Regions from separate parts of the Hahella sp. CR1 genome, predicted to be linked through region 3. Evidence: predicted binding sites of a transcription regulator. Region 3 holds the regulator's gene; each other region holds the start of a gene.
The links. Region 3 encodes LexA, which represses DNA repair genes until DNA is damaged. Its sites were predicted from a motif close to TACTGTNTANNTANACAGTA; they were not measured.

Region 1 (4,772 bases), on a different contig from region 3:
AGCAGATGCGGGGGAAGGTCGGTGTCCTGCAGGACTTTGCGCACCAGTTGCGGTAAATTGCTCTGACGTAACTGATGTGCGGAAAGATTGACGGATACCTGTATATTATCCAGCCCCTCCCGGCTCCAGGCGGCGGCCTGAGCGCAGGCGGCGCCGAGCATCTGCTCTCCCAGCTCGGTGATCAGACCGCTTTCCTCCGCCATGGGCACGAAGTCGCTGGGACCGATCAGTCCCCTCTGAGGGTGCCGCCAGCGCGCCAGCGCCTCCACTCCGGTAATGCGACCGCTATCCAGCGATAACTTGGGCTGGAAGAAGACTTCCATCTGTTGATTTTGTATCGCTCGGCGTAGTTCGGTCTCTACTTCCAGGCGCATGCGCGACATGCTGCGCAACATGCGGCTGTAAAACTCATAGGTGTTACCGCCGAGGTATTTGGCCTGCCGCACCGCCATATTGGCTTGCTGCATCAGGGTTTGGATTTCCCAGCCGTTGTCTGGGGCTTGAGTGACGCCTATTGAGGTTGAAACGTAAAACTCATGTCCGTCGATATTGAAGGGCGCTTTCAGTTCGTCCAGCAGTTGGTCACAGAAACGGCTCATCTGGGAGCGACTTTTCGCCGGGGTGAGAATTGCAAACTCATCGCTGCCGAGGCGCGCCAAAGTATGGGCGTGGGATGCGGTTTGTGAGATGCGTGTAGCAACCTGCTTTAACAGCTCATCTCCTCGGTCCTGACCCAGGCTTTCGTTCACTTGCCGAAAGCGGTCGACATTCAGCAGCAGCATATTAATGCTGAGTCCTTGCTCCCGCACTTTGCGGAGAATTTTATCCAGTCGCTCGCGGAACAGCATGCGATTCGCCAGCCCGGTCAATTCGTCATAGTTCAGCAGATAGTGGAGCTTCTCGTCCGCCTGTTTACGCTCAGTCAGGTCGGAAAACAGGCCTGCGTAATGGGTGGTGGCGCCTTCTGTATTGATGATCGAAGTAATCTGCAGCCACTGACAATAGAATTCGCCGGACTTGCGCTTTTCATATAACTCGCCTTGCCAACGGCCTCGCAAAGACAGCTCATCGCGGATTCGGCTGAATACTTGTCGCTTGTTGGGCGCCTGGCTGAAATCCTCAAGACTGCTACCGATCACTTCTTCTGTTTCATAACCTGTAATCTGGCTGAATGCATTGTTGACGGTGAGGAAGCGGAACTCGGTATCCAATGCGAAGACGCCCTGGGGAGTATGGTCAAACACAGACTTGGCGAGAAGCAGCTGCTCATCGCGGCTTTTCTCTTTGCTGATATCTCTGCGTGACCCAATCATGCGGGTAATGCGGCCAAGCTTGTCGAAGCTGACTGGTTTTCCGCAATCCTCAACCCAGATCCAGGCGTCTTTGGCGGTGATGACGCGATACTGCACCCGATAAGTGTTACTCAAACCTTTCAGGCACAGCATCATTTCTTTTCTAATGCGTGGGCGATCGTCAGGGTGTATCAGCCCGTGCATGCGCTCAACGAAAGCGGTCGCCGACATTTCACGAGGACCAAAGGCGTCGTGAAAGAATGATTGATAAAGGGAGTTTCTCGGAATATCCCAATCCCACAAGGCCAACCCGGTGGCTTCAATGGCTTGCGATAAACGGGTCTGGCTTTTCATCAGCGCATCGCTGATATTTTTCCGTAGTATGATTTGCTGACTCAGAATACGGTTGGCTTCGGACAATTCGTGGGTGCGCTCGCAGATTGCGCCTTCCAGCTCCTTTTGCGTTTCCCGCAACTCCTGTTCAATCTCTTCTCGGTAGGTTATTTCATGGGCGAGCTGCTGATTAAGCTGTTCTGACGCGGAGCGGGCGTTATCCAGGTAGGCGATCAAGCCTTGCATCTGCAGATTCTGATTAAGGTAGCGACTGGAGGCGAGATACCATAGCGCGGCGAGCGGATAGAGAAAGACGCTGAGAATGGCGGCGTTGGTCAGTAACTCTTGAGGCAGGGGCTGTCTGCCGTTTAGCAGCACTGCAAGCCACAGAAGAGGCATCGCGCTGAGAACAATAAACGGGGTGCGCCAGACGCCAAGGAAAAAGGATAGAAGACCCGCGCCGACAAACTGGGCGATAGTGGCGCTGTCCAGCCAGGAAGCGGGGAGATCCATGATGACGTATGCGGTTATCGGCCCCAACACGGTGGCGATTATGGCGCTGAGTAATACATAAAGCCTGCTGAGGTTGGCGACGTTGCGAGGCAGGTTGGCGCTCTCATTCTGTAATTGCGCCTGAGCCTGTGAGCCGAAGGCGACGAGCAAGACTGCGCAGAAAGCTCCCAGCGCAGCGAGGCCGATCAGAGGCTCTATGGCCTGATGGGGAAAGGCGGTGGCGACAAACCCCATGGTGATTAAAAAAAGCAATGCGGCGGCGTGGCGACTGCGACGCCCCAGCTTTATGAGTTGCTCCCGACGCACCATGAGAGGTTTAGGGCGCGCCATGGTCGACATCAGCTTTAAACTGCTTGCTTGAATATCGTTTGTCCCGGGGTGCATGTTAGTATAATTGTCCGATTTCACTGGAATCCCGCCGCACAAACAAACCCGTCATATCTGCTTTTGACGGTTGGCGAACCTGGAAAGCAGCGATGCAATGTTGTAATAGGCTGTAAAATTATCCAGTATTAATCGCCGCAAATATGCAAAGCGGCGACTCCGGTTTAGCGGTTCAGTGTGCTTACTGTATGTAACATTTTGTTATTTTTTGTTCGTTGTCCCATTTAACCCGATAGTGAACTCGCGCACAAGCACTTCGAATAAAATCGGAGATTGGTCTGCGGTTAATTTTCCTGACATGTCATACGCGGAAAGCCGTTAACAACAAAGCCCTTCAAACAAAGAGAGGTAAGTCTCAGCAATGGACGTAACGGCGGTATTGGACCCGCTTAACGATGCTCAACGTGAGGCGGTTACCGCCAGCGCCCGCAACCTGCTGGTTCTGGCAGGCGCCGGTAGCGGCAAAACCCGCGTTCTTGTGCACCGCATGGCATGGTTGATTCAAGTCGAGCGTATTGGCGCTCATGCAATAATGGCGGTGACGTTCACCAATAAGGCGGCACGGGAAATGCGTGAGCGGGTGGAGTCGCTGTTGCATATTCCTACTCGCGGCATGTGGCTTGGCACCTTTCACAGTCTGGCGCATCGACTGCTGCGCGCCCACTGGCGGGAAGCCGGCCTGCCGGAAAACTTTCAGGTCATAGACTCCGATGACCAACAGCGCATGCTGAAACGTGTGATTCGCGAGCTGGGACTGGATGAGTCCAAGTGGCCAGCGCGCCAGGCGCAATATTTTATCAACAGCCAGAAAGACGAAGGGATGCGACCGGAAAACATTGAGCCGGGTAGCGACGCTTGGCGGCAGACCATGAACAAGATATACCAGCGTTACGACGAATATTGTCGGCAAAGCGGACTGGTGGATTTTGGCGAGTTACTGCTGCGCTCTCATGAAATCTGGCTGCAAAAGCCGGATCTGTTACAGCACTATCAGCAACGCTTCCAACATATTCTGGTTGATGAGTTTCAGGATACCAACACCATTCAATATGCATGGCTGCGCGTGCTGGCGGGGGACCGCGTCCCTATGACCGTAGTTGGAGACGATGACCAGTCCATTTACGGCTGGCGCGGAGCCAAGATTGAGAATATCCAGCGTTTCCAGAATGACTTCGGCGAAGCGGCGTTGGTGCGTCTGGAACAAAACTACCGCTCGACACAGACCATTTTGCGGGCCGCCAACCACGTCATTGCCCACAATCCGAGTCGCCTTGGCAAGCAGCTCTGGACGGATCAGGGCGAAGGCGAGGTGATTGATGTGTACGCCGCGTTTAACGAGCAGGATGAAGCCAACTATATTGTTGAGTCCGTGCAGTCCTGGGTGAATCAGGGGCGTTCCCGTTCGGAAGTGGCGCTGCTGTACCGTTCCAACGTGCAGTCGCGGGTATTGGAAGAAGCGCTGATTCGCCACAGTGTGCCTTATCGAATTTATGGGGGGTTGCGCTTCTATGATCGCTTGGAAGTTAAAAACGCTGTGGCGTATTTGCGTCTGGCTCATTTCGCTCATGATGACGCCGCCTTTGAGCGGGTGGTCAATGTTCCGCCTCGGGGCGTTGGCGCCAAGTCATTGGAGACATTGCGCGACGCGGCTCGCGAGCGCCGAGGGTCGTTGTGGCAGACCACGGTGGCGGCGGTTGGCGCAGGCCTGATCAAAGGCAAGGCGGGGACCGGCCTGAAGCACTTTATTGAAATAGTCGAAACCCTGCGTGAGTTTGCCAAAGAGAACAGTTTGCAGGATCTGACCAAGCATATGCTGGATGTCAGCGGCATACTGGAGCACCACGCCAACGAAAAAGGAGATAAGGCGGAAGCGCGCAAGGAAAACCTGCTGGAGCTGGTGAATGCGGTTGCTGAGTACGAGACGCTCGACAATGAATCGCCGCTGGCGGAGTTCCTGACTCAGGCGGCGCTGGATGCTGGCGAACGGCAGGCGGATGCGGATCAAGATGCAGTGCAGCTTATGACGCTGCACTCCGCTAAAGGTTTGGAGTTTCCTTTGGTGTTCCTGACAGGCATGGAGGAAGAACTGTTTCCTCACTCAATGGCGCTGGAAGAGGCGGGTCGCTTGGAAGAAGAGCGTCGATTGTGCTACGTCGGCATCACGCGCGCCATGGAAAAGCTGGTGCTTACTTTCGCGGAAAGCCGCCGCTTGTACGGTCAGGATAAATACCACTCTATCTCTCGCTTTGT
Region 2 (4,772 bases), on a different contig from region 3:
CGGCGCGGGCAGCAAAGAAGCGATCGAGTATATGGCGGAAGCCACTGGCGCCACGGTGCCTGAGTTTAAAGCTCAGCTGCGCACCACCGCGATGTTCTACACGCCAGCCGAAGCCCGCGACTACACCAAGTCCGACGCGATTGAGAAGACCATGGAGTACGTGCGTCAGTTCAGCTTCGACAAAGGTTTGTTTGGCGCTACCGCGCAGTCGGCTGACTTTGTCGGCATTCAGTTCGATAACGGCAAAGTGCTGGGTGACGAGAAGAACGTCAAGCTGCGCTTTACCAGTAAATATATGGACATGGCCGCACAGGGGTCCCTGTAACAGGCTTTTTGTCCTAGCGGGCGGGAAAGGCGATATCCTGCCCGTGCAGGCTTCAGTTTGCAGCTTTGAGTCGGTGGAATTGAAACTGGCTGGAAGGGGGATGGTGGAGCCTTGCAATTTAAAGTTAATGCTGTAAACATCGTTCGGTCGCAAATGACGGCGACCGGCGAATAACGCCCGATCCTGTGTGCGCCTGATGGCGTGTAGCAGTATGACGTCAGGAGGCCAGGACATTTTTCGTCATGAAGCAATGTAAGCAATAAAGGTGAATTCCAATGCTTTTTTCCAAGCTCCTGGGAGAAGTTAGCGACTCAGTATGCGATGTAGAAATCGCCGAGGACTGGTCCCAAGGTCGCTCGACCTTTGGAGGGCTGGTAGCGGCGTTTATCTACGAAGCCATGCGCCAGTCGCTCTCCGAGGATCGCCCACTGCGTGAATTTAATATCTCGTTCGTTTCCCCCGTCGCCCCTACTAAATTGACCATCGCCAGCGAGTTATTGCGCGAAGGCGGTTCAGTCAGCCAGGTGTTGGGCCGCGCTATTCAACAAGGGGAAGTGAAAGCCACGGCTTTCGCCAGTTTCGGCAAGGCGCGGGACACCATCATCAATGCGTCCGGGGAAGCGACGCCAGAAGCGAAGGCTCCTGATCAGTGTATTGAAATGCCCTACATTAAAGGCGTCACGCCCGAGTTTACCCAGCATTTCAACTACTACTACGCCTATGGCAACCTGCCGTTCTCCGGCGTGCAGTCGCGAGAAATGGGTGGCTGGGTGCGCTTCCGCCAGCCGGAGCCTGCGATTACTTTAGGTCACATTCTTGGATTGGTGGACGCCTGGCCGCCAGCGACCTTATCTTGGGTGAAAGCGCCGGCTCCCGCCAGCACGCTGACCTGGTCTATTCAGTTCCCGCAGCCAACGCCATCAATTCAGCCGGATGAGCTGTGTCTGTATAAGGCATACGTTGAGCACGCTTCGGAAGGGTATGCTTATACCCGCTCCAAGTTGTGGAACGCCAAAGGCGAGTTGGTGGCGCTCAGCCAGCAGACTGTAACGGTATTCGGCTAAGCCGTACAGAGCGAGCCATAGGGCTCGCTCTACAAGGAAAACAGATCAATCTGCCTGGATGCCCCTGGCGGAGTGAACAGGTCCGTGCGCAGTGGAGAGTCCCGTCGTAGATTAAGTCCATTGCGCTTGGCGGCGATACTAAAGCGTTGCTCGATCAGACGGGCGAAGTGTCCCACGCCGCTTTGGCGAGTGCGGAAATCAGACTGATACAGCTCGCCATTTCTGCACTCTCTCAGCAAGTTGAGCGCCTTCTCCTTGCGCAGCGGATAGTGCTGCTGCAGCCAGTTTTCGTAAAGCTCCTTTAACTGATGAGGCAATCGCAACAGGATATAGCCGGCATTGAGTGCGCCGGCGTTGGCGCATTGGGTAACGATATCTTCAATTTCCGGATCGTTGATGCCGGGGATTACCGGAGCCACCATGACGCCAACGGGGATGCCTTCCCGGCGCAAGGTCTCTATCGCTTTGAGACGCGCTTTGGGACTCGCCGCGCGGGGTTCCAGGATATTTTTCAGTTTCACGTCCATGGTGGTGACGCTGATCATGACTTTGACCAGGTTCTGAAACGCCAGCTCCCGCAATAGATCAATATCGCGCAGTATGAGGTTGCTCTTGGTGATCAGCGTAACCGGGTGCTTGGTATCCACCATGACATTGAGCAGACTGCGGGTGATTTTCAGTTGCCTTTCGGAGGGCTGATATGGGTCGGTGTTGCCGCCGATAGCAATGGTTTCGCAGCGGTAATTGCGCTGATCCAGAAAGACCCGCAGCTTTTCCGCGGCATTGGTTTTGCAGTAGATCTTGGTTTCAAAGTCGAGGCCCAGCGACAGATCCAGGTACTCATGACTGGGGCGGGCGTAGCAGTAGACGCATCCATGTTCACATCCCTGGTAGGGATTGATGGAGTAAGTGAAGGGAATATCGGGGGAATTATTCTTGCTGACAATGGACTGACAGCTTTGCTGGATATATTCCGTTTGCGGGTGCTTCTGATAAGCTTCGTCGTGGACTTCGCTCCACGCGGCGATTTCAGCGGGATCGCTCTCGCTGCGTTGCGGGTGAAAACGATTGTGTGGATTGGTCCCGGTTCCACGCCCTTTGCTTGCTTCGCCGTATTGCATAACCTGCCTCCAAAATACTGTTTAAATGTACAGTATTTTGTTTGGGAACGGCAACAGGAATTTTCTGCGGTATGTTCGGATCGTAATTTCGGGCTCAAACATAAATGATTGTAAGCTTTCGCGTATGATGTTAAATACGCTTTTGCTTCAGTGGGTTAGGAAGAAATGGTGATTTAATGCGTTGGGGATTGTGTCTTTTGTTACTCGGGGCGACGACGGTTTTCGCCGAAGAAAACGAGACGCCTATATTGGCGTGCTATGAGCTGGAGGATGTACAGCAACGCCTGATTTGTTATGACAGCGTAGCCAAATCTCTGGGTAAGGAAGACGACCCCCAAACGGGCGCGGTAGAGGAGCAGAATGATGACCCCCTAGGCGATATCCGGCAACCCAGCGATATCGATAAGCGCCTGGAGTTTGAAACGACTTTCTCCGACAACCGATTCCTCATTATCCCTCACAAGCCCAACTATCTGCTGTTGTATTCCTATGTGGACGACCCCAACGAGATGCCATACAGCCCGACCAGAGAGCCTAGTATGGACCTGGAGAGTCAAAAGCACTCGGAGACCAAGTTCCAGATTAGTTTCAAAGTGCAATTGGCGCGTAACTTTATCCCCGAGCCCATGAGCCTCTGGTTTGCTTATACTCAGGTCTCTTTCTGGCAGTTGTATAACCAGTCACTGTCCGCGCCCTTTCGGGAAACCAATTACGAGCCCGAGCTGATTTTTTTGTTCCGTAATAACCTGAGCCTGTTTGGCTACACCTCTGAGCACTATGTGCTGGGATTGAGTCATCAGTCGAATGGGCGCACCGAGCCGACGTCGCGAAGCTGGAACCGCATCTATACGGCGTTCCTGTTCAATCAGGGAAGTATGACTTTCAGCGTTAAACCCTGGTGGCGACTGCCGGAAAGCGGGGATGACGACGACAACCCCGATATTCACAACTATATGGGGTACGCAGAGTTTGGGGCGACCTATAAGCATAATGAGAACGTGGCCAGTATGCGCCTGTTCAACAACTTCCGCCGCAATGACAACCACACCACGGTGCAATTGTCCTACAGCTTCCCCTTGCAGGGGCGTTTGAAGGGATATATTGAGTATTACGATGGCTATGGCGAGAGTCTGATCGACTATAACCACCGCACGCAAAGGATTGGCTTTGGGGTGTTGCTCACAGACTGGTATTAAACTAAATGTCTGACGAGTCCGCCGGCCCGACGCCATCGCGCCGGCGAGGTTTTTTAATTATTTTGCTTTTGCTTAATTTTCAATAACAAAATACCAACGCGGCTTAAACAGCTTAAATTCCCTCGAAAATTAGAATGGCTCCATACAGATGTGATGGAGAAAGTGGGAATGAAGCAGAAAGTGGTCGCCGCTCATCCTTTAATTGAACAATATATCACGCCACTGTTTATCGCATTTATCGCCGCCTGCATGCTCGGCCTGGTAGTCAGCGCCTGGCGTTTCGGAGGGATGCAGAGCCTGTTTAATGCTCAAACTAGTCACGGGCAGTTACTGCCAGACGCTGACGCCTTGCACGCCGCTTACTATTCCAATGCTGATCCGATTCACGATGCGGATCGCTTTCCGGGTCATGTGCCTCAATACGCTTACGCCAAAGAAGTGCGCAAGGTGGCGGTAGAGCTGGATATGGAAGAACGTCTGCTATACGCCGTCGCCAGAACGGAATCCAGTTTGCGGTCAGACGTGCGTAGCGACAGGGGCGCTATGGGCCTGATGCAGGTGGTGGCGGGAGCGGGAGGTCGTGAAGCCTACAAGCGCCTGTACAAAAAGTCGCGAAACCCTACGGAAAAGGAACTGGCTGACCCTTATACCAATCTCAAGCTGGGCGGCGCTTATCTGAAAATTCTGAGGCACCGCTACTTTGGTCAGGTCGAAGATCGGACGGTGCAGACCATGCTGGTGCTGGCGGCCTACAACTGGGGGCCAAGCAATGTACGACGGAAAATCGTCGGAAAATTCCCAGTACAAACTCGTGAGCAAGTGTTAAAAGCGCTGCAGCAGGACGCGCCCACGGAGACATATCAGTACGTCAGAAAAGTGATGCGTTATATGGATGAGTTCGCCAAGCTTTCCGGTCGGCCCGCGTAGGCTTATTGTTTTTAGTCGCCTGCGGTGACTCGGGTTTCCAGCCTGTGGAAAGTAGCGTTAGGGATGAGCGAATAAGCTCTTATTATGAATGAGAGGGCGGATAAATCCGGCTACTGCTTTTTCTTGATGGTTCTTACTG
Region 3 (4,772 bases):
GTAATCCACTGAGCCAGCCAGAATGCTCCACACATTCGCTGTGTCACGACTCAGGTCATATCTGTTAATCAGGTTACGTATGAAGTGGCCTGTATCATCCCGTATCGTTTTATACTGCAGAAAGCGCCCGAGCTCTTTGACGGCATTCATCAATAGATACTCCCGGCTGCCTACCAACCACGAATCTTTATCAACAATGAAGCGATAAAGCGCGTTGGGAATCTGCGCATCATGAGAGGCGATGTCGACAAAGGCGTCATTGTCATGGCCTTTATAGTAGATATTGAAAAGCTCGTTTAACGCTAAATCATAACGCTCATTGGCGTCGGTCAGCGGGCCCAGTTTCTCTAACCAGGCGACGGACTCATTGACAACCGCTCCCTGACTATCAGAACTGTTTACCAGTTTAAAAGACAGCTCCGTCAATCGCGCGCGATCTGCTCCAATGGCGCCTTGCAGAGCATTATTGGTCACTTGAACGACGACTACCGCAACCTGTTTCTGCAACGCCTTTCCATATAGCTTCTTCTTACGCGGGCGGTTTCTTTCCAGCACATATCCCACATGCAGATATTGAATGAGGTTCGTCAGTTCATAGATATTATCGTCTTGAAAATAAGATGATTCTGAAGTGGCCGCTTGCGCCACGACTGACATGTTGGCTTCCGAGAATATATTGAGAAGAGCTTGTTCCTCCATGAAGACCAAGTCCCTCACACAATAATGATCCATTCCCCATATGGCCAGAACAAATTCGTCACCCGAGAGCCCCGAAAGACCATTCAAATAGCAGTCAGGCTTACTCTCTTCCTTGTAGTATGATTCGTCCTCTTTTGCTCGACTGTATGCCGGCAGCGGTGGAGGCAATTCTGATAACTTTTCCGGCTGCTCCGAGTTGTGTCGAAAATACTTAAAAAGCTCCCCACCGCCCTTTGACCATGTCATTGCGCTGACAGTGAGAATAAGAAAGACAACGCCAACCACAAAGGGGGCTCTAAACCATCTGTTCGCTGGCGCCATGACGATTCCTGAAGAGATTTACAACTGATATGAAAAGTACGCTGCGGATCATGAGCTTTACCGCACGGGCCATGAAGATATACCGATAGAAGTTATCGGTCTGTCTAAGAAAAGCATCAAATTGTATCAAAGCCACCAAGCAGATAAGGCAATGACTAAACCAAAGGCTATATCGCTTTACCGCCGTACCTGCGCATTCTATCCAGCCAGTGTTTTCGGGACCGCGAATCAGAATCCTCCACCGCGCCAATCAGCGACGCCTGGACCGGCGAAACGCCACAAATACCCAAGATATTACGTTTTAGACTTTTTAAACTATGCGAACGATAAAACCAGCGATAGACAAACGCAGGCATCCCCATCGTTACGACAATACGCGCTCTGCGCCCTTTCAATAGCCTTTTGGGCCACTTATCGCCACCGCTTACAGCAAACCCCGGCCGCAGCGTCTGCTCCAGGAATGCTTTTAATATCGCAGGAAGATCTCCCATCCATAGCGGATAAACAATAAACAGACATTCGGCCCATTGGATTTCTTTCTGCGCAGCGATAATCGATTCCGGCGGCGGTTGTTCTTCAAACTCCTGCTTTGAACGCAACTAGGGAAAATTCATTGTCGCCACCGCCAGCCTACGCACCTCATGCCCCGCCGCCTCCGCGCCGTCTGCATACGCGTCAGCCAAGGCATGACAATACCGGCCTCCCCGTGGATCAGGGTGTCCCTGAATAATCAAAATACGCGAACCCATAGGCTGCTCCCTGAGAGACTAACCATCTGTTTTATATTTTTCTCGATTAACCAAGACGGGCATTTGTTGCTGATCAATATTCAACAGCTTTACTTGATAAGCGGTCCGCCATGAGAGTTTTCATCTTAAACCTCAGTCACTTAGACATTTTTTCTTTACTTGCCCAATCCATTACTGTATACATAAACAGACATGGATAAACATATAGTATACACAGAATTTTATCAGACCTTTTAGGGTCCCCGGAGGGTGGAGTGATTAAGCTAACCAAGCGCCAGGAGCAGGTTTTACAACTGATTCGCGAGCATATTGAGGAAACGGGTTATCCACCTACCCGGGCGGAAATTTCCAATCGTCTGGGGTTTCGCTCCGCTAACGCTGCGGAAGAGCACCTGAAAGCTCTGGCGAAGAAAGGCGCTATCGAGATGGTTCCCGGCGCCTCTCGCGGCATCAGGTTGCCAGCGACGGAAACGCAAAATCAGGGGATTCCAATTGTCGGTCAGGTTGCAGCGGGCTACCCCATTCTGGCCCAGGAAAATATTGAAGAGTATTGCGAACTGCCTCCATCCTTCTTTACTCCTTCCGCCGATTATTTTCTTCGTGTCAAAGGCATGAGCATGAAGGACGTGGGAATACTCGACGGTGATTTACTGGCGGTGCATCGCACGACCGATATCCACAACGGGCAAATTGTGGTTGCGCGTATTGGCGATGAAGTGACCGTAAAGCGCTTTCAGCGTCAAAAAAACAAAGTGCTTTTATTGCCGGAAAACGAAGAGTTTGAGCCAATTGAAGTGAATCTGTCACAACAACCGCTGGACATCGAAGGACTGGGCGTCGGCGTTATTCGCCGCTAACAGGGAACGAAGCGCCGACTGCCCTTGTATGGGCAGCCGGGGCCTTTAGTGTACGGTTTTCGGCTTTTCTTCCGCCTCAGACTGACGAATCGCCTCTTCCCGCATATCTCCTACCAATTTAATCGCCGCATTAATCATTGCATGCGCAACAGCTGCGTCATTTTCCGCCAGATATGCCTTGGCTTCCTGACCGAAGCTGATTTTCACCAAATGTTCGCTTCCGCCTCCCATGGGTTGCAAAGCGAAATCGCCATTCGGCAATTGAACAATTTCAAAGAAGCTTGATGCCATTTCCAAATCTCCTACTCGTAAGTTCTCACTGAAATGTTTTCCATCGTCCCAACACCCGGGAGCGAACAAATCAGAAAACTAGCCACAGGCGCCTCATTCATTTTCCTAAGCTGTTATCAGTCGAGGCCTGAGAGGGTTTCTTTCATTCAAGCTTACCTCTACCACTCAAAACTGTGCTCTCTCATCTCGTTGATGAACGCCTGCATGGACTCCAGTATCACCACTAACTCCATCACATATGGAGCTGACGTGGCGGCGATAATATTTTCATTTTGCGGCGTTTCATTTTTTCGGGGGCGAGATATTTCCCCAAATTGTTTCAGCAGTTGAGCCAGCCAGGAATCGGGTTGAGCCGCCGCCAGCTTCATGCTGATTACTTCTGGCGATTCAACTTCCAACTGTCCTTCCAAGTCAGCGAGCGTCTCAATTTTAACTTTGATGCGACGCTGCTCCGCAAGCTCATTCAAGAAGCCGACATATGCCTGCTGCAGAAAACGCAAAGCCGCCCGTCCGGCGCATTGCTTTTCCGCCACCGTTGAGGGTGCATCCCTCCACTGCAACTGCAGCTTGGCGAAAAACAGGTTTTCATTAACATAAGTCAGCCACTTATCGGACATACCTTAACTCATCAACAATTGCTCTTTGTTAGTGTATAGGTTTTTAACCATAAGTTCTTTAATAAAAAATTCCCCTCCGGACTATTTCCTGAGGCGCAATTCCGATTCGTTTAGACGCCTAAATTTCCTACCATTGCCACCTAAATCCGACTCAGGTTTCCGTAAAAATGGCGACAATCTATCAGCAGCCCCTTTCTCATAGCTTAGCACCCGATCCTCAGGCTCGCCCCTTACACAAGTTAACGTTCAGCAGCAACCCGCCATAAACGCTAACAAAGGCGCTAGTGAGAAAACTAGAATAATATTTTAGACTGCTATAATTTTGTCCAGGGAGAGAAAGTAAGGGAACTGTCTGTTACTTCTAGAAAGAGAGTGAGAAAGACATGGCTTATAGCCGTAACGCAAGAAAAAATATAAATAACGCACTGGTATTACTCGTATTTTCACTAATCGCGCAAAACGCCCCAGCTAAGGCGCCGCCAGATCAGGTTGCACGTTTGGACCGGGATCTCACGCCGCTTGGCGCCGAGAGGGCTGGTAGCGAAGGGGGTGAAGTGCCCTCTTGGGATGGAGGCATTAAGCAGCCGCCTGCGAATTACAATCCAGACAAATGGCATGCTGACCCTTTCGATGCGGACGTTCCACGCTTCATCATTAACGCCAGCAATGCACAGGATTATTCAGACAAACTGACCGAAGGCCACAAGGCTCTGCTGCAGAAGTATCCAAGCGATTACATTCTGAAAGTGTATCCCAGCCGCCGCAGCGCGTCTTACCCTGACCACGTCTACGCAGCCCTTAAGCAGAACGCCGCGAAAGCGGAACTAATGCCTCGTGGAACAGGCGTTAAAGGATCGCTGATCACCAGTCCATTTCCGATCCCCAATCAGGGAGTGGAGATTATCTGGAACCATATCCTGCGCTACCGGGGTGAAGAGGCTTCATTTCGTTCTTCGTTCGCCGCCACACTTCCAGACGGTTCTTACACGCCGGTGACAACCGACTATGAGTATTTCTTTGTGTATGCTCAGCAGCACAATCGCCCGGAAGACATCGATAACAAAATCTTCTATCTCAAGACGGAGGTCGTCGCTCCCGCCAAGCTCGCAGGAACCATGAACCTGGTGCATGAGACGCTGGATCAGATTCGCTCTCCCAGACAGTCCTGGCGCTATCAGGCCGGTGAACGTCGCCTGCGACGCTCCCCTAATCTGGCTTACGACGCCGAGGCCCCAAAT

Region 1: uvrD (DNA helicase II) is a predicted target of LexA. The motif match lies at 2,631-2,650, and genes of this name have one in related genera.
Region 2: ONV78_RS25545 (PA0069 family radical SAM protein) is a predicted target of LexA. The motif match lies at 2,526-2,545, and genes of this name have one in related genera.

Annotation. Positions count from the first base shown of each region.
Region 1 is NZ_JAPELK010000005.1:221,156-225,927, forward strand. It holds gene ONV78_RS14215 (EAL domain-containing protein) at 1-2,477, opposite strand, end outside; gene uvrD (DNA helicase II) at 2,884-4,772, shown strand, end outside.
Region 2 is NZ_JAPELK010000013.1:48,660-53,431, reverse strand. It holds gene ONV78_RS25555 (putative urea ABC transporter substrate-binding protein) at 1-325, shown strand, start outside; gene ONV78_RS25550 (thioesterase family protein) at 601-1,389, shown strand; gene ONV78_RS25545 (PA0069 family radical SAM protein) at 1,419-2,510, opposite strand; gene ONV78_RS25540 (phospholipase A) at 2,687-3,706, shown strand; gene ONV78_RS25535 (transglycosylase SLT domain-containing protein) at 3,875-4,633, shown strand; gene ONV78_RS25530 (hypothetical protein) at 4,744-4,772, opposite strand, start outside.
Region 3 is NZ_JAPELK010000017.1:102,461-107,232, reverse strand. It holds partial or broken gene ONV78_RS28355 (collagenase) at 1-945, opposite strand, end outside; partial or broken gene ONV78_RS28350 (NAD(P)H-dependent oxidoreductase) at 1,188-1,769, opposite strand; gene lexA (transcriptional repressor LexA) at 2,024-2,626, shown strand; gene ONV78_RS28340 (hypothetical protein) at 2,672-2,917, opposite strand; gene ONV78_RS28335 (DUF6586 family protein) at 3,076-3,534, opposite strand; gene ONV78_RS28330 (DUF1329 domain-containing protein) at 4,089-4,772, shown strand, end outside.